2 linked regions of the Flocculibacter collagenilyticus genome follow. The protein of the gene in region 1 interacts with the protein of each later gene in a pairwise test. Links are inferred from orthologs where the notes say so. Each region holds a gene or a part of one and is shown on either strand. Other genes may lie near its edges.

Region 1 (9,673 bases):
CCAAGGAGAGCGTAAAGGTATTGCTCGACAGGATGCCGTGCACCAAGCTCTAATGCTAAGGCTTCGTCCAATTTTTATGAGCACATTAACCAGTATATTTGGCATGCTACCACTGTTGCTCATGCCTGGCGCAGGCAGTGTTATTTATCGTGGCTTAGCCGCTGTTATTGTAGGCGGAATGTGCGTAAGTACATTATTCACCCTAGTACTGTTGCCTAGTTTACTACGATTAGGTGAAGAAAAGCGTACTGCGGAAGACGATATTAATTTGGCGTCAAAAGACGATGATTTTAATGCCGCAATAGTGACTAAGCAGCCAATTACAAATCAAAGCTAGTCGGTTATCAAACAAGTTTTTGTATTTTTATTAGGAGAAAAGGATGAGTAGCACGAATGTTGAAAAAACAATGCGGTTGTTTGGTGATCAGACTAACTTCGCATCTGGCGCATTGTTAGCGCTAAGCTTAATGTCAGCGGTTGCGATAACATTTATTGCACCTGTGGCTATCGCGCAAGAAAAGCCAGAAGCGCCGCCTGCTATCAAAGTAACTGCCGAAAAAGCGCTAGTGCAACCTGTTGCGAAAACCATGTGGGTATCTGGTACTGTGGTAAGTCAACAGGATGCTCAGGTGGCGGCACAAATTAGCGGGCAACTATTAATGGTTGCTAACGTTGGGCAATCTTTTAAAAAAGGAGAGGTGATTGCTCGATTAGATAGTGCTAACTTAGCGTTTGACTTGGAAGAACAAAAAGCCACAATTCAACAATTAACAGCAAGGCTAACCTTACTGGAAAAACAGGTTAAACGTCTTACTCAAGTGGCAAAATCTCAAAGTGCTTCAAAAGACGAGCTTGACGAGAAACAAGCGGAACAAGATATTGCCTCACACGCTTTAATACAAGCTAAAGCCGTGAAGAGACGGATAGAAAATAACATTGATAAGTCATACGTAAAAGCGCCTTTTGACGGCATTATCGTTGAGCGTATGCTGCAACAAGGTGAATATGGTCAAGTAGGGCAGACTATCATTCGCATGGTTAATATGAACAATAAAGAGGCCATTGTAAAAGCGCCATTAGAAGCTGCACATTATATTGCTTCAAATAGCATGCTAAAAGTGAAACAAGGTAAACATACTCAAGACTATAAAGTAACTACGCTAGTGCCAATGGGTAATAGCTTAAGTCGTATGATGGAGTTACGGATAGACTTAACTAATAGTGCGTTAGCGGTCGGCAGTGCAGTGCGTGCAGAGTTACCAATGAGTGAATCTGAAGACTTATTAACGGTTCATCGCGATGCGATTGTACTTCGTAAGCAAGGATCTTTTGTTTTTATGATTGATGATGAGTCTATCGCACGTAAAATTCCTGTTGAAATAGGCGCTGGACAAGGTGACTTTATTGCAATAACAGGTGATATAGAAGAAGGTGAACAAGTCATAGTTCGTGGTGCTGAACGTGTTAAAGAGGGGCAAGCAGTAAAGTTAAATAAGGCAAATGCTGAAGTGGCCAAATTATAACTGGCCTAACAGCCTTTCGCTAATACGGTTAGCGCCAGTGCCATTAACGTCAAAAAATAGCTCGCTAGTAATAAATCTTACCCTAGGCTGATTTGATGCAGGGTAAGATTTGAGCTCCTGCCCTATTAGTTATAAATAACTAAACAACGCAATATAATTTGTTGAAAACGATGACAGCAAATGAATCCATTAAGTATTTAGCAACTATACTCTAGTTTCTTCATATGAATTGCATTACTATTCGCGCCGTTTGGAATAGTTATGTTCACATATAATGGGTCGCAATGAATAAGCAACTGTCTGTATATCTTGATCTTTTACGTTTTTTTGCTGCTGTGATCGTATTTGTGTCTCACTTGTCAGGATTTATGGGCGGGTTATTGTGGCAATTGTCCGGTATTGGTCATGAAGCCGTTGTATTCTTTTTCGTGCTTTCCGGGTTTGTTATTGCGTATGTGGTTTACGAGAAACAGGAAACCGCAACATCTTATACAGTTAATAGATTATCCCGAATATACTCAGTTGCTCTTCCGGCAATAATTTTAACCGTTATACTTTATTATCTTGGAAGTGCAATAGATCCAACCAATGAATTTAAAATTCTTGAAGAACGTTTATTAAACCCTGTCTGGACTGTAATTGCCGCTTCTACCTTTATAAATCAAAGCTGGATTGCTACGCCATTATTTTCAAATTTGCCTTACTGGTCGCTGGGTTATGAGGTTTTGTATTATATATTTTTTGGCATATTGGTATATGTTGCAGGTGTTAAAAAGTATCTTCTTCTTGCTGCAATATGCTTGGTGATGGGGCCAAGTGTTATGTTGTATTTGCCTGTGTGGCTAATGGGTGTATTGTGTTTTAAGACGGTCGGGCGGGTTAGCTTGTCATTGCTTGCAGCTTCTTTGCTTTATGCGATTTCAGTTATTGGTATTATTGTTGTTGCGTTAGATGTTAATGAGCATGCAATAAACCAATATGCAATGCACGTTATTGGTGTGGAATTCTATCAGATACTCTTAGAGCCTGCAGAGCACTTTATAAGCGACTATATTTTAGGGATATTTGTTACCCTTCACATTTTTGCTAGCTATCATTTAGGCAAATATTTAGCCGTGTTTGGTAAACGAAGCGAGGCGATAATCCGCAATATTTCATCCCATACCTTTTCGATATATTTGTATCATATGCCACTGTTATATTTTGCCTTTGCCGTGTTTCCTCCAGCTTCACATCAAATAGAGAATACTATAGCGTGTTGTTTGGTGGTTCCTGTGTGCATTTATTTACTGAGTTGTTATACAGAAAATAAAAAGTGGGCATATAAAAACTTTTTTAAAACGTATTTAATTCGTAAGGAAGCGAAGACTAACGATGAGGCGAGCACTTTAGCACGGCGTAAAGCGTAAACGTTAGGTTGCTACTCACTTGGTCGCATTAATATAGGGCTCAATCATCAATGTTTAAAAAATACTAAACACAAACTTAATGCACTGTCTCATTAAGAAGCTGAGTTGTTTCAATCACATAAATTTGTGTGAGTGAAAGGTTCAACTTTTAAATGGGATTTATTCTCAATAATACTCAATTCGGCCCCGCATTATACGCAATAGCATCTATACTAATTACATGGTTTCACACAAAGCGTTTTGCTTGCGTATTGTTAGTAAATATGCGGCCTCTGTTGATTTTGATGTGATGAATATGAATGTTTTCTAAGTGCTATTTGCTCATGAATTTTTATCTATAGTTTTATCGTAAATGAACACGTTATGATGAAATTAAGACCTGCGGCTGTTGCTGGAATGTTTTATCCCGAACAGACCGATGAGTTAGCCGCTCTACTCGCAAAGCTGCTGCTTTCAGCAGAAGGGAATAAACTCACTCCCAAAGCGCTAATAGTTCCGCATGCGGGTTATGCCTATTCTGGGCAAATAGCCGCAGCAGCATATCGTCATCTACAATTAACGGGTAACCATATTAAGAATGTGATACTGATGGGACCTGCACATCGTTACCCATTGGTTGGTTTTGCGTTGCCCTCCCATGACGCATTTTCAACACCACTTGGTAATATCCCTATCAATCAGGGGATTCGGTCTAATTTATGCCAGCGTGAAGATGTAGAAGTTAATGACTTCGCACACGTTATGGAGCACAGTTTAGAAGTGCAATTGCCTTTTCTTCAAATGTGTTTAACAGATTTCTTCATTGTTCCTCTATTAGTTGGCAAGGCTACTGCTGAAGATGTATTTGAAATGTGTGAATTATTACCACTTAACAAGGAAACGCTATTTGTTGTGAGTACTGATTTAAGTCACTTTAATGATTATGCTCAAGCCAAATCGGCGGATGATGAAACTATTACCAAAATAGCAACGTTACAAACCAATATTCAACCCGAGCAGGCGTGTGGTGCGCACGCATTAAATGGCTTCTTACTACTCTGTAAATATGCCAGATGGCAGCCAGAGCTTTTAATAGCAAAAAATTCTGGTGATATGAATGGAAGTAAACACGATGTGGTGGGCTATGCCAGCTTTATTGTACGATAATAATACTGTTGAAGACGCCGCGTTAATTAATGCTGTGCCGCTGACAGCACAATCCAAATACATCATTAAACATCTGGTTATTTATAGCACGGTTAAGCTTGTGCTAGATGCGTACTCCATTGATGATTTGTTCGATGCGGTTGATAAAAAGTGTTTAAATAATCAACTATTAGCTCATCGAGCGGTATTTGTTAGCATGTTTTGTAATAACCAGTTGCGTGGCTGCATAGGTGAGACCGACGCATACGAACCCTTATGGCAGAATATTATTCGGTTTTGCATGCATAGCACTCGTTCTGATCCACGCTTTGACGCGCTGGAAGCTGATGAATTAGCAAATACGCACTTTACTGTGTCGGTGCTGTCAGACTTAAAGCAAGTCGTTGCAATCAATCAACAGACATTATTAACTCAGTTGCAAGTTGGCATTGATGGGCTAGTGTTAGATGACGGTAAAAAGCGGGCTGTTTTTTTGCCTTGCGTTTGGTCGCATTTTAAGCATGAACAAGACTTTATCACTGAATTATTAAAAAAAGGTGAGTGGCAAGCTACTAAATGGCCGCAACACTTAACCGGCGAGCGGTTTACGGTGGAAACGGTTACAGGCTCGATTTTATCTTAATCATAAATAGCCAAGAAACATAACTGAGTCCGACAAATTTACAAAAGGCTTTCATATATTAAAACCCAGAGCGTGTTCATAGACGCTCTGTTTTAAGTGAGATAAGAATAATGGCGACACACAGTGAAGGATTAAATACCACTAATCCCTGCGTGAGAAACTGTTGCTTAGATCAAAACGATGTGTGTTTAGGTTGTTTTAGGCATTTAGAAGAAATTATTGCATGGCATGATATGAACAGTGGCCAACGCATTCAAATCCAAGAGTTAGCTGATGCCCGAAAAGCAGTTTACAAAGGGTTGTTGCAAGACAGTATATTGAAATAGCTCATAAAAATTACAGAGCACAGCATAACAACGTGCTTTATGCGTCTCGCGGTAATCCTTTTTCTACAATCTTAATAAGCCGTTGTTGTTTGCGGCTTTCAACTTTGCTTGCTTGTTGTTGATTAATAGCCCATTCAATGTGCTCTTTAACCAGATCAGAAGCGGTTAATAATTGATTAGTTAACGCATCAAGTATGCTCTGATCAAAAGGTGCATTGCCCAGCGCCACGGCAATATTTCGTTGCCATCGCTCAAAACCAATGCGGCGAATAGCAGAACCTTCAGTGTTTTTTAAGAAGGTTTCTTCATCCCACGCAAATAAAGATAACAAGGATTGGTTAAACAGTGCTGGGCGTTGATGAAAGTCAGATTCTTTGGTTAATTGGGCGTATCGATTCCACGGACAGACTAACTGGCAATCATCACAGCCATAGATGCGATTTCCAAGCAAAGGGCGATACTCCTCTGGGATAGCGCCTTTAAGCTCAATGGTTAAATAAGAAATGCATCGCCGAGCATCAACCACGTAAGGTTCTACAATGGCTTGCGTAGGGCAAATAGTCATGCATGCCACGCATTTTCCGCATCCTTCTTCAACGGGCTGATCAACTGGTAAAGGAATATCAATAAAAATCTCACCTAAAAAAAACCATGAACCAGCTTGCTTGTTTAACAATAGCGAGTGTTTTCCTGTCCAGCCTAATCCAGCTTTTTCGGCGAGTTGACGTTCTAAAACGGGAGCAGAGTCAACAAAAGGACGAAAACCTAAATCAGCAACTTCTTGTTGAATTTTTTGTGCCAGTTTCTTGAGTCGATTACGAATAAGCTTATGGTAGTCGCGGCCATTTGCATAGCGGCTAATATAGCCAATGTTTGGTTGAGAAAGCGTTTTCGCAAACTGGGCATTTGGAGGTAAGTAATCCATTCGAGCACTGATAACACGTAATGTGCCTGGTACTAATTCATTTGGGCGCGCGCGTTTAAGGCCATGATTAGCCATGTAATCCATTTCGCCGTGGTAATTGTTATTCAACCACTCTGTTAAACCTGCTTCATGTTCAGCTAAATCAACATCGCTAATGCCTATTTGCTGAAAACCTAATTCCTGACCCCATAACTTGATATTTTCGGCAAGTTGTTGATAGTTAATGTTAGCTGAAATACTTTTATCTGCAGATTGAATTTGCGTACTCACAAAAGACCTATGAATGAATAAAAACAACGATAATTTACCACAAAAGGTGTATACCGCCCAACAAGTAAGAGAGAACGAGGCGCAAATTGCGAAGCAATTAAATGTCAGCATGTACACCTTAATGGAGCGAGCGGGGCAGGCCGTATTTAACCTTATACAAACGTATTACCCTAAAGCACGGTTAATCGTATTTGTTGGAAAAGGCAATAATGGCGGTGATGGTTTTGTCGCCGCGAGATTAGCCATTGAGCAAGGCAGAGCAGTCACGGTTATCCAGTTAGGTAGCACGGAACGCCTTACAGGTGATGCAAAACAGGCATGGCAAAAATGGAATGAACAATATAAAAAACAAAATCAGCAGCGTCAGCTGGCTAAGGCAATTCAATACGATATTTATGATGACCAGTCTGCAGAAGAGGTCAATTTGCTAACCTCTAGGTTAAGTGAATTATTACAGGATGCCAGCACGTTTACTGAATCAAGTGCAGACAATTCAACTCATGCTGGCGTCTCAATAGTCATCATTGATGCTCTTTTAGGTACTGGCGTAGTTGGTAAGCCTAGAGAGGCATTTGCAACGGTCATTAATGCTATCAATAAGGCTAAGGCACCTGTTGTCAGCGTTGATTTGCCCTCGGGGTTAAATGCAGATACAGGCTACACTTCATTTGAATGTGTGAATGCCACTCACACAATCAGTTTTGTTAGCTATAAGCAAGGGCTTTTAACAGGAGTAGCCAAAGAATGCTGCGGTAAGCTTCATTATGATGGTTTAGGTATTGATGCAGTATTTCAGCAGCAAATAGTGTCTAGTGTTGAGTTAGTTGATGCTCAGCAAGCGTTTTTACAGTTACCTAAACGCACTCAGTATGCGCATAAAACGCAATGTGGTCATATATTATGCATTGGTGGTAACGTGGGAATGGCGGGGGCCATTCAGTTGTCGGCAACGGCTGCTCTAAGATCGGGTGCTGGCCTGGTTAGTGTAGCAACACATCCAAGCAACGTGACCACGGTCGCTTCCGCCCAACCTGAATTGATGGTGCTGGGCATTGAAACCGTTACTCAATTACAACCATTAATTGACCGAGCAAGTGTGGTTGTTTTTGGCCCAGGATTGGGAAGGGATGAGTGGGCGGGTTCATTGTGGCAAGTAGTTCGCATATTGAATAAGCCGATAATTATTGATGCAGATGGCTTGTACTTTCTGGCACAAGAGCAAGGTTCATTGCAAACCATGCATCAGAAAATTAACGCTATCAGAAAAGTGATTACTCCACATGAGGGTGAAGCTGCCCGCTTATTAAATATCAACATTGAAGACGTGCGGGCCAACCGTTTTAGCGTCGTAAAAGAACTGCATCACCTCTATGGTGCCAATACGTTGCTTAAAGGTGCTGGCAGCTTGATATTTGATGGCAAAACTACAACAATTAACACCACTGGAAATCCTGCCATGGCAAGTGGTGGGATGGGTGATACATTATCTGGTATAATCGCTGGCTTGATTGGACAGGGGATGCCACACGTTGCAGCACTTCGCTATGCTGTTTGGGCGCACGGTAAAATTGCCGACGACTTAGCAAGCGCCCGCGGTATACGAGGGTTATTAGCAAGCGATATAATTAAGCAGTTATACAAAGTGGTGAATTAGCATGCAGCGCCCATCTTTGTTAGAAAAACCTAAAACTAAGTTACAGAAATAAGAAGTTAAAAAGTGAAATCGATTACTGAAACCCTAGCAGACGATAGTCAAACCACCGCCTTTGGCAGAAAATTTGCGGCAAGTGTCATGCAAGCCAATGTACCGCTATGTGTATATTTAAGTGGTGATTTAGGAGCGGGAAAAACCACGCTCAGCCGTGGAATTGTTCAAGCTATGGGTCATCAAGGAAATGTAAAAAGTCCTACTTACACGCTGGTTGAGCCGTACGAGCTTGAAGATTGGAATATATATCACTTTGATTTATATCGATTGGGGGACCCAGAAGAACTAGAGTTTATGGGTATTAGAGACTATTTTAATGATAAAACCCTGTGTTTAGTGGAGTGGCCTGACAAAGGTGCAGGAATTCTACCCCAAGCCGATATTAAGATTAATATTGAATATCTAGAACAAGGCCGTAAAATCAATCTCACGGCCCTGTCAGAAGTAGGTGAAAATATCTTACTTCAGTTGTAACAAGTTAGCTGAGCGCGATGATAATTAATACTAAAAATTTAACAAACGTATTCGTATATACATTATGTATATTTGCTTTGTTGTGTAGTTGTTTTAGCTTTGCAATAAATAAAATAAATGGTGTAAGAGTATGGCCGAGCCCAGACAACACCCGTATTGTGTTTGATTTATCAGAATCTGCGGAATACAGCTATTTTACCTTGCGTAACCCTCAGCGCTTAGTTATTGATTTTAAGAAAACCGCCAACGACTTTAATTTATCAACATTAAAGATTGATGATGACAACCCGTTAGTTAAACGGGTTAGACAAAGTAAGCCAAAATACAAAGATTCTGTGCGTATAGTGCTAGATCTTACCAAGCCATTGAACACCGTTATTTTTCCGCTAGCACCCACTGCACCTTATAGCGACCGATTAGTAGTCGATTTAATTGACGCTAACGCCCGCAGTGTGGTGCATAAGCAAGCCGTTGCCAAAAATAGAGATATTGTTATTGCCATTGATGCAGGTCACGGTGGTGAAGACCCTGGTTCTATTGGCCCTACAGGTAAATACGAAAAACACATTACGCTTGGCATCGCGAAACGCCTAGCGACATTGATCAATCAAGAAAAAGGCATGAAGGCCATTTTAACGCGTAGTGCTGATTATTATGTTGATATAGGGCGACGCAGTGAGATTGCCCGCCAGAAGAAAGCCGATTTTTTGATTTCCATTCATGCTGATGCATTTGTAACGCCATATCCCAGAGGCGCCTCTGTGTGGGGGTTATCACTACAACGTGCTAACTCAGAAATAGGTAAGTGGCTAGAGAAAAAAGAAAAACACTCTGAACTATTAGGCGGAGCAGGCAAAGTAATAACCGACACGCAGAATGAAAAATACTTAGCGCGAACACTGTTAGATATGTCGATGGATCACTCTATCAGTACTGGTTTTGAAGTCGCACAATCAGTGATTGGCGAATTTCGTAAAGTGGTTAAATTACATAAGAAAAAGCCTGAGTCGGCCAATTTTGGAGTGCTAAAATCACCAGACATTCCCTCTATCTTAGTGGAAACAGGGTTTATCTCTAACCCAAAAGAAGAAAAACTGCTGCTCACTGCTTCTTATCAAAATAAACTAGCGCAAGCATTATTTGTGGCGTTACGTAAACATTACCGAAATAATCCGCCTGAAGGTACTTACTATGCTGCTCATCGTGTGCAACAGCACAAAGTAAGTAGTGGTGAATCCCTTTCATTACTGGCACAACGCTATAATACAAC
Region 2 (9,505 bases), 2.6 Mb from region 1 along the record:
TCGTTAGCTAAAAAGTAATCCAGTAATACTGCCGTAGCTCCCACGTTGAAGGCAGACGTTAACTGACTCAACCCATAGTCAAAGCTCAGTGGCAAAATCGCTAAAATATTATCTTCTGCTGTATTTTCTAAATACGTGGAAACACTTTGGGCGCCTACCACCATATTACGGTGCGAGATCACCACACCTTTTGGTTTACCTGTACTACCTGAGGTATATAAAATAGCCGCCATTTGATTATCAGTTACTGGGCTGTGGGAAACGTTCGATAGCGGTAAATTATCAAAGTGAGACACGCGAATATGACCTGCAAATTCACTGGCTTCATCATCAATTAAGATAATTTCTTTTAAGTCTTGGCACTCGCTTAAAATGCTAGAAAGGGCTTTCAATCTATCTTTGCTGGTGACCAGCACTCGAACATTACAGTCATTTAAAATATGCTTAACTTGCTCGGCTTTTAAGACAGGGTTCACTGGCACAAATACCCCGCCCGCTAGGGAAGTCCCAAAAAATGCGTATATCGTTTGTGGGAGTTTAGGAAGAAATACTGCTACTCGCTCTTGTGGCTGCAAGCCAAGTGCTGAAATACCTTGAGCAAAGCGTTGAATGTTTTGGGATAACGCCTGATAACTCACATCAGTATCTTTATGTTTTAATGCAATATTATCTTTAAATTGTGTCGCGCCAGCTAAAATAAGATCATGTACAAATGTAATCATTCCGTTTAACGTCCATTCGATATATTTGTGGCCACCAATTAGGGTGCTGTAGAGATCACTTAAACAACAAAAAATTGTATTGTGACGCTGCTTGAAGCGCCAAAACCAAGTCTTGTATTTAAGCTAATTATTTATGATTCACTTAATTTACCAATTACGTATAATAACGCGTTTAGAAAATAAGCATAATGGTTTTCATTAGCTTATTTAAAAAATAAACTAGGGCACGCCCTAATATCTTAACCTGTTTCTTAATTTGGTCGACTAAATGTTGGCCGCTTACTTCATGGAAAGCGCGATGTCAGTAAATACCCATGTTCAAAAAATCCTAATTGAAACACTGCAATTAGATGAATCTACAACTTTCAATGAGGATGACTTATTACTCGGTTCTATTCCTGAATTCGATTCAATGGCAGTAGTCACCGTGATTACCTCTATTGAAGAAACATTCGATATTTATGTAGAAGACGATGAAATTAGCGCAGAAACATTTGAAAGCTTTGGTAGCCTGTGCGCCTTTGTAGAGTCGAAGCTGTAACTTTTCATGTACTAAGTACAAACGCTAAATACAAAAAAGCCGTATTTAAATGAATAAATACGGCTTTTTTAATGAGCTATACCTGCGCGATATAGCTCATTACATAACAACTAATTAAGCTTCAGCAATTACTGCAACTTTAACGTTAGTAGTTACGTCAGCGTGTAGCTGAATAGCAATGTCGTATTCGCCAGTTTCACGAATAGCACCTAAAGGAAGTTTAACTTCAGCTTTAGTTACTTCAACACCCGCTTCAGTGATCGCATCAGCGATGTCACGAGTACCGATAGAACCGAATAGCTTGCCTTCATCACCTGCTTTAGAAACGATAGTCACATCATTTAGTGACTGAAGTTTTTCAGCGCGGCCTTCAGCAGCTGTTAACTCTTCAGCTAACTTAGCTTCTAGTTCTGCACGACGTGCTTCAAATTTTTCAACATTTGCTTTAGTGGCAGGTACAGCTTTACCTTGTGGGAAAAGAAAGTTACGTGCGTAACCCGCTTTTACTGCTACCTGATCACCCAAACCGCCTAAGTTAGCGATTTTGTCTAGTAGAATGATTTCCATCTTGCTACCTCTAGTAATATGGGTTAACTATTACTGATTATGTAAATCAGTGTATGGTAATAGTGCTAAATAACGTGCACGTTTGATTGCGCGAGCAAGTTGACGTTGGTATTTAGCTGAAGTACCTGTAATACGGCTAGGTACGATTTTACCACTTTCAGTTACATAGTTTCTTAAAGTAGCTAGATCTTTATAATCAATTTCTTGTACGCCTTCTGCTTTAAAACGGCAGAATTTACGACGACGGAAGTAACGTGCCATGAAACACTCTCCTAACTTAATCTTTCTATCTGTTGTGCATGTAATACCAGCAGTGGGTTACCTTGTTTGGATTCGTGTCTGTTTAAAAATCCAGCCACTCTTAGTACACTGCCAACATCTAATGCTTGAGTATAATGTTGTGATGCTTCGCCACTAACAACCACTTGCATTCTTAAGTACGCTTTTCGTTGCATACCTGCTTCAAGTTGTTGCGACTGGTGTTCCAATACAAATTTGCAATGAGGAATACCCGCCGGGCTTGTTGAACGCATGGGTGTTTTGCAAACCGTTCCGGTTAACACATACCAATTGTCCATCACAAATTATTCTGCTGCTGTCTCTTCTTTAGTTTCAGCAACAACGTCTTTTTTCACTTCGCGAGTATCACGAGTATCACGAGAATCACGCGCGTCTTTTTCTTTAGCAAAAGGAGACGCTTCAGTTACAGCTGATTTAGTACGCATAACCATGTTACGTAGTACCGCATCGTTGTAACGGAAAGTAGTTTCAAGCTCGTCGATAGTTTCAGCATTAGCTTCTACGTTCATGCAAACGTAGTGTGCTTTGTGAAGCTTAAGGATAGGATAAGCTAGTTGACGGCGACCCCAGTCTTCTAAACGATGGATAGTACCACCAGCTTCTTTGATAGTACCAGTATAACGCTCGATCATACCAGATACTTGCTCACTCTGATCAGGGTGAACCATAAATACGATTTCGTAATGACGCATTTTGGATCCTTTCGGTTTAAGTAGCCTCTTTAGATAGCTCAGCCAAACTATCGCTAAGGCAAGGAAACAATTAATTGGCTGATAAGGGCGCGCATTGTACGTTATTCCGCCAAGTGAGGCAATACTAATAGATGATTAAACAGATATGTTTTTTGTAGCGTAGAAAATGACATTTACACAAATTTAAAATAATGTTTATATATTTGTTTCTATATTTCGATTAAAAAGTTAATGAGGAAGCAATGTCAGGATGCACCTTAGAATCACAAGTAGATTTAAGTGACTACAGTAAAGAGCAGTTAAGCATTATCAAAGAGGTTCTTCAAACCGCTTTGATAGGTAAAGGCGCTATAATCTTTGGAAATATCTTATCTTTATTTAGCCGTTCTGCAAGTAAACGCTTTTTAGCCGCGAAGGGCTCTACAGATTGGAGCAATATTAGCAAAAGTATAGAAGGACTTGATAAAGTTGCTAGAAAAAAAATTATACCAATAGCCTCATCCGCCTCACTACGCACTAATGGAAGTGAAAGCCAATTTTGAGGAAGTTAGCAATATGTTTCCGCACAAAAGCTTGATTGTATTATTTACGCTAATGTTCGCTAGTTCATCATCTGCACTCGAACAAACGAATAAAGATATTTACGTTGCCCTTGCACAGAACCTGATTATTAAACTTGGTGAGTTAACTACCGCAATAGAGCAATGTGAAGCTAAACATCAGCGTGCCACTATTACCACTAATGAAATATCAAAGTGCGAACTAACTGAAAGCACAATTGATGGACTAATGCATATAAACAACCTTCATGAGTTAAAGTGCTCTAAGTCGTTGCAACTAGAAGTATTACAACTGCTGACAACAGAAAGAAATATGCGGCATGAATATAAAGTACTAGAGCAAAATATTGAAGGTGTAGACGAGCATACTTTAAAGTTTTTTGATGTATGGCAAACGATGCTCCCCATCACCACCCCCCAAACATTTGAAGCAAAGTTGATGTTCGATAGTTTGGCTGCTAAAGATCAGGAAAAACTTATCAATTGTAAAGCTCTACAACGCCCATTTGATATTTTTAGTGTCGTTGATGGTGTACGACTGGCTTCAACTAAAGGCACACAACGTCAATAAGCTAAATGAAAAGGAAGTATGCATATACTTCCTTGGAATATGGTGCGAATAATTGTCTACCCCAAGCGCTGGCGTAATACTTCAAATAAACAAATACCCGTTGCAACCGACACATTCAAGCTAGAAACCGTACCTTGCATTGGAATTTTAACTAACTGATCACAATGTTCTCGTGTTAAACGACGCATGCCATCACCTTCTGCGCCCATGACAATTGCGGTTGGTCCTTTTAAATCAACATCAAACAAGTGTTGATCGGTTTCACCCGCCGTGCCTGTAATCCATACACCCGCTTCTTGTATCGTACGCATAGAACGCGCTAAATTGGTAACTTGTATTAATGGGATCGTTTCTGCAGCTCCGCACGCCACTTTACGCGTTGTTGCAGTTATTTTTGCCGACTTGTCTTTAGGCACAATCACAGCGTCTACTCCAGCTGCGTCGGCACTACGCAAACAAGCACCTAAATTATGTGGATCGGTAACGCCGTCTAAAATCAGAAGGAAAGGAGACTTTTTCGTTTCTAAAATATGATCTAAGTCGCTTTCGTTAAATTGCTTTCCTTGTTTTACACGAGCAATAATACCTTGGTGCTGCTCACCTTTAGATTTATCATCCATTGTTTTACGCGTCATAAACTGTACCGACACACCAAATTTTCTAAGTTTACTGATTAACGGATTCAGCCTGTCATCACTACGTCCTTTTAACGCATATATTTCAATAAAGCGCTCTGGCTCTCTAGCTAAAATTGCTTCAACGGCGTGGAATCCATAAATTAATTCTTGGTTACTCATACGGTTCTCTATCTTTTGGTGTTTACAACGTTTTCAATTACAAATTTATACTTAAATTTAATCAGCTGTGCGCTTTCGAGCATTTTTACCAGGACGCTTTTTTGCCTTACCTGCAGATGACTTTTTTACACCTGTTTTTACGCTACTTTTTTTACGCGGGCTTTTCTTCTTGGTGCTTTTACTTGTTTGCTCGTTTGCACTGGTGCGAGCCTGCCCGCTTCCCTTGCCTTTTCTTCTGCCTTTTCGCTTTTTATCTTTATTGCTCGTAGACTTACTTTCATCATCAGATAAGCTTTTTCTACTTCTTATTTTAGACTTAGTGCGCTGTGGAGCAGAATCACCGGTTAATACAAAATCTATTTTACGATCATCTAGATTTACGGAAGCAACACGAATAGATACTTTATCCCCTAACTTGTAAACAACCCGAGAGGCTTCGCCAATCAACATTTGTTTCGCACCATCAAAATGATAGTAATCATTTTTTAATGATGTCACATGCACTAAGCCATCTATCATCAGATCATTGATTCGAACGAATAAACCAAAATTGGTGACTGACGCAACAACCCCATCAAACTCATCACCAATATGATCTTGCATGAACTCGCACTTTAGCCAATCAGACACTTCACGGGTGGCATCATCAGCTCGGCGCTCTGCCATTGAGCATGACTCACCTAATTGCAATACCTCTTCTTCACTATATGCATGGGCACCCGTTGTTTGTTGGCCTTGGTGTTTTAAAATACCCTTAATGGCTCGATGAACAACGAGATCAGGATAACGACGAATCGGCGAAGTAAAATGAGCATAGGCAGGAAGCGCTAAACCAAAGTGCCCAATGTTGTCACTTTGATATACAGCTTGCTTCATGGAGCGCAATAACATGACTTGAATTAAGTCGATTTCATCCCGCTCAGAGACGCGTTGTAACTCTTCAGTCAGCTCTTTAGGCTCAGGAGTCAATGACAGCCGCGTTTCAATACCAAGCTCGCCTAAGAACCCACGGAAATTGGATAATTTTTCTTCGTCGGGTTTATCGTGAACACGGAATAAGCCATACGCTTCATGCTTTTCTAAAAATCTGGCTGCTGACACATTTGCTAAGATCATGCACTCTTCAATCAGCTTATGTGCATCATTTCGGTGTACTGGCTCAATACGCGCTATTTTTCGCTGTTCATTAAATACAAAGCGTGTTTCAACGGTTTCAAATTCGATTGCACCGCGTTCAGTACGTGTAGATTTAAGTGCTTGGTACATTTCATGGAGGTGCGTTAAATGAGGCACAAAATCGGCATATTCTTGGCGTAACGCTTCATCACCTTCCAAGATTGCTCCAACTTTGGTGTAAGTGAATCGCGCTTTAGATTGCATGGTGGCTTCATAGAATTTATAGCCTGATAGCTTACCATTAGCACTCACTGTCATTTCACACACCATACATAACCGATCTACCAAAGGATTGAGTGAGCATAATCCATTCGACAGTTTTTCAGGCAACATGGGGATCACTTTCTCAGGAAAGTAGACCGAAGTACCGCGTGAAATTGCTTCTTTATCTAGTGCCGATTGATAAGTGACATACGAGGATACATCAGCAATCGCTACCCATAGGCGCCAACCACCCGATGTTTTCGGTTCGCAATAGACTGCATCATCAAAGTCTCTGGCATCTTCACCATCAATAGTGACTAAGGGCAAATGGCGTAAATCGATACGGGCTTGCTTTGCACTTTCAGGCACTTCATCATCAAGCGCATTAACTTGTTTATCAACTGCCTCTGGCCATTCATGGGGAATATCGTGATTGCGTAACGCCACCTCAATTTCAAGGCCTGGTGCCATATGTTGCCCAATCACATCAACTATTTTGCCAACAGGATGCATTCTACGCGTTGGCCGCTGAGTAATTTCGACGGAAACCACTTGGCCATGTGCAGCTTCTTTCTCGCCACCAGGACGAATAATAATGTCATGGGTTATTCTGCTGTCTTCTGGTCTTACGTATGCAACACCATGCTCGACTACAAGACGCCCTACGATCACTTCATCACGCTGCTCAAGAATCCGTACAATGCGGGCTTCTGTTTTATTTCCTTGGCGCTTCCCCGCTTTGGCAAGCACATAATCCCCGTGGATAACTTGTTCCATTTGATGAGCTGGTAAAAACCAGTCTTTGCTTTCACCTTCTACATTTAAAAAACCAAAGCCATCGCGGTGGCCGATAACCCGACCTTTTACTAGGTCCATTTTATCGGGCAAACCGTATCGGTTGTTTTTTGCATACACAACTTGTCCGTCACGCTCCATTGCGCGAAGGCGTTTCTTCAAGGCAAATAATCGTTCGTCGTCGAACACTTTTAGCACAACGGCGATGTCATCAAAACCTAATGGCTTATCGTGTTGTTCAAGGAGGGAAATAATAAACTCGCGACTTGGCACGGGATTGTCGTATTTTTCTTTTTCGCGGTTATGATATGGATCCTGGTTAGGCATGTATTCTTATTTTTTCTTTCTATTTAGTTTAAATTGTAACAAACCTTCGCATATTAGATACTTTTAAAATGGAGTCTGTTGTTTTTATTCGCTCAGCTTTCACTGTAGTTATTGGCACGTTATAAAGATTAATCCATCAAGCCAAGCGAAAAGTCTTCATCATCACTGGTAATGACCCAATGTTTCTGACCATTAATTTGCTTTTCATGGCCTTGCTCTATCATCTGATAAAACACATTCCTATGAAGCACTGCTCTTAGATTTCGTCTCACCGTTACGTAACTTTTGCTCTCGTTAAAGTAACTTGAAAAAGCAGTAGTTAACGGGTTGTCCTTATTGATTATTCCCTTATCCCCTAAATTGGTTGTGTATTCAATCACCTGACCATTTTTAGTAGAGAGTAATTGCCAATCAGTAACCACAAAAGGCACATCTTCAACTTGAATGCCCACTTTTTCCACAGGTGTAATGAGGTAATACTTTTCTGGCGTGTGCGTCTCATCACATATCAACACCGAAGCAAATAACGACACCATGTTAAGCCGTGTGATGGGTGTGCCCATATAGTACCACGTACCATCGTGTTTAATTTGCATATCAATGTCGCCACAAAATGATGGGTTCCACTGTTCTACAGGGGGGTGAGATGAATTAGGGGTTAGCTGTTGATAGAGTTGATTTATATTCATTTTTTATGGGTTAGTACACTCAGTATGGCAATATTGTCATACTGAGTGTAGCAGTAATTTATAACTTAAATTGAGTTATGAATTACTACGAGGCTTACGCTTGTTACCACCTTGACGATTTCCGTCACGTGGGCCACTACGTTTACCGCTATCATTACGCTTGCCACCTTCACGACGTGGCGATGAAGGCGCATTATCGGTATAAGGACGTAACTCCAAACGACGACCACATACACGTGCCGCTTTTATCGTTTGAGCCGTTTCTTTGTCCATACCTTTTGGTAAATCAACTAATGTGAAACCTTCATAAATTTCAATGTTACCAATGAATTTACTGTCTAAGTTTCCTTCATTAGCAATTGCACCTACAAGGTTGCCAGGCTTAACACCATCTTTATGACCCACTTCTACGCGGAAACGTTCCATTGGAATGTCTGGGTTGTCTTTTAATGGCTTAGGTGTTGCTGAAGGTACACCTTGTCTTCTGTGCTCGCCACGCTCTGGACGGTCACCGCGATCTCTATCACGACCACGACGGCCACGATCATCGTCTTGACGTTCACTTGAGAAATTCTTCTCACGTGCACTTTCACTTAAAAATAGTGGCTCTTTACCCTGCACTAATTTTGCAATTGCTGCTGCAAGGTGCACTGGGTCTACTTCGTTGTCGTGCAATACTTCTTCAACAACTTGCTTATAAGTTGCTAAATCATCATCACCAATTGAGTCAACAATACGTTGCTTAAACTTGCTTACGCGGTGTAAGTTAATATCACTTACTGAAGGCATTTGCATTGTTTCAATCGTTTGCTTTGTTGAACGCTCAATTGCTTTAAGCAAACGTCTTTCACGCGGAGCTGCAAACAATATCGCGTCACCTTTACGGCCTGCACGACCTGTACGACCAATACGGTGAACATACGATTCAACATCGTATGGAATGTCATAGTTGATAACGTGACTGATACGCTCAACATCAAGACCACGAGCAACAACGTCAGTTGCAACGATAATATCTAGTTTGCCCGCTTTTAATTTTTCAACAGTACGCTCACGTGATTTTTGTGCAATATCGCCATTTAACGGCTCACTTGCATATCCACGCGCTTCTAATTTTTCGCTTAATTCAACGGTTGCTGTTTTGGTACGAACGAAAATGATCACACCATCAAAGTCTTCCGTTTCTAAAATACGTGTTAGCGCGTCTAATTTATGAATGCCACCGATTTGCCAAACACGTTGACGAATTGTAGTTGCAGTACTCGTTTTCGCTGCAATTTTAATTTCAGTTGGATTATTCAAGTGGTTTGTTGCAATTTTCTTGATTTGCTGTGGCATCGTTGCCGAGAAAAGTGCCGTTTGACGCTCTGCTGGTGTGTGTTCAAGGATCCAGTCAACATCGTCAATAAAGCCCATGCGTAACATTTCGTCAGCTTCGTCTAATACTAACGACTGAAGGCGATCTAACTTAAGCGTACCTTTACGAATATGGTCCATTACACGTCCTGGCGTACCCACTACAACGTGAACGCCGCGCTTTAATGCACGAATTTGGGTATCGTAA

Evidence for each region.
Region 2: the proteins of tsaE (region 1) and rlmB interact in binary tests that used the Escherichia coli proteins (3 or more experiments, as listed by UniProt). The link is inferred for Flocculibacter collagenilyticus from one-to-one orthologs.

Annotation. Positions count from the first base shown.
Region 1 is NZ_CP059888.1:858,750-868,422, forward strand. Bases 6,786-9,670 are described here. They hold tsaE (tRNA (adenosine(37)-N6)-threonylcarbamoyltransferase complex ATPase subunit type 1 TsaE), read left to right. Parts: upstream 6,786-7,938; coding sequence 7,939-8,403; downstream 8,404-9,670. Other genes in these bases: HUU81_RS03745 (NAD(P)H-hydrate dehydratase), read left to right, coding at 6,786-7,875; HUU81_RS03755 (N-acetylmuramoyl-L-alanine amidase), read left to right, coding at 8,421-9,670. Also shown: HUU81_RS03710 (efflux RND transporter permease subunit), read left to right, coding at 1-337; HUU81_RS03715 (efflux RND transporter periplasmic adaptor subunit), read left to right, coding at 381-1,523; HUU81_RS03720 (acyltransferase family protein), read left to right, coding at 1,808-2,932; amrB (AmmeMemoRadiSam system protein B), read left to right, coding at 3,296-4,078; amrA (AmmeMemoRadiSam system protein A), read left to right, coding at 4,029-4,700; HUU81_RS03735 (DUF1289 domain-containing protein), read left to right, coding at 4,811-5,026; tRNA epoxyqueuosine(34) reductase QueG, read right to left, coding at 5,064-6,221; more of HUU81_RS03745, read left to right, coding at 6,235-6,785; more of HUU81_RS03755, read left to right, coding at 9,671-9,673. UniProt on the Escherichia coli protein: Required for the formation of a threonylcarbamoyl group on adenosine at position 37 (t(6)A37) in tRNAs that read codons beginning with adenine.
Region 2 is NZ_CP059888.1:3,458,847-3,468,351, forward strand. What follows is about bases 2,881-5,597. They hold rlmB (23S rRNA (guanosine(2251)-2'-O)-methyltransferase RlmB), read right to left. Parts: upstream 4,751-5,597; coding sequence 4,010-4,750; downstream 2,881-4,009. Other genes in these bases: HUU81_RS15380 (hypothetical protein), read left to right, coding at 3,065-3,364; HUU81_RS15385 (hypothetical protein), read left to right, coding at 3,378-3,953; rnr (ribonuclease R), read right to left, coding at 4,808-5,597. Outside these bases: HUU81_RS15350 (acyl-CoA ligase (AMP-forming), exosortase A system-associated), read right to left, coding at 1-722; HUU81_RS15355 (acyl carrier protein), read left to right, coding at 1,021-1,263; rplI (50S ribosomal protein L9), read right to left, coding at 1,378-1,830; rpsR (30S ribosomal protein S18), read right to left, coding at 1,861-2,091; priB (primosomal replication protein N), read right to left, coding at 2,103-2,408; rpsF (30S ribosomal protein S6), read right to left, coding at 2,415-2,822; more of rnr, read right to left, coding at 5,598-7,252; HUU81_RS15400 (DUF1285 domain-containing protein), read right to left, coding at 7,381-7,941; HUU81_RS15405 (DEAD/DEAH box helicase), read right to left, coding at 8,017-9,505. UniProt on the Escherichia coli protein: Specifically methylates the ribose of guanosine 2251 in 23S rRNA.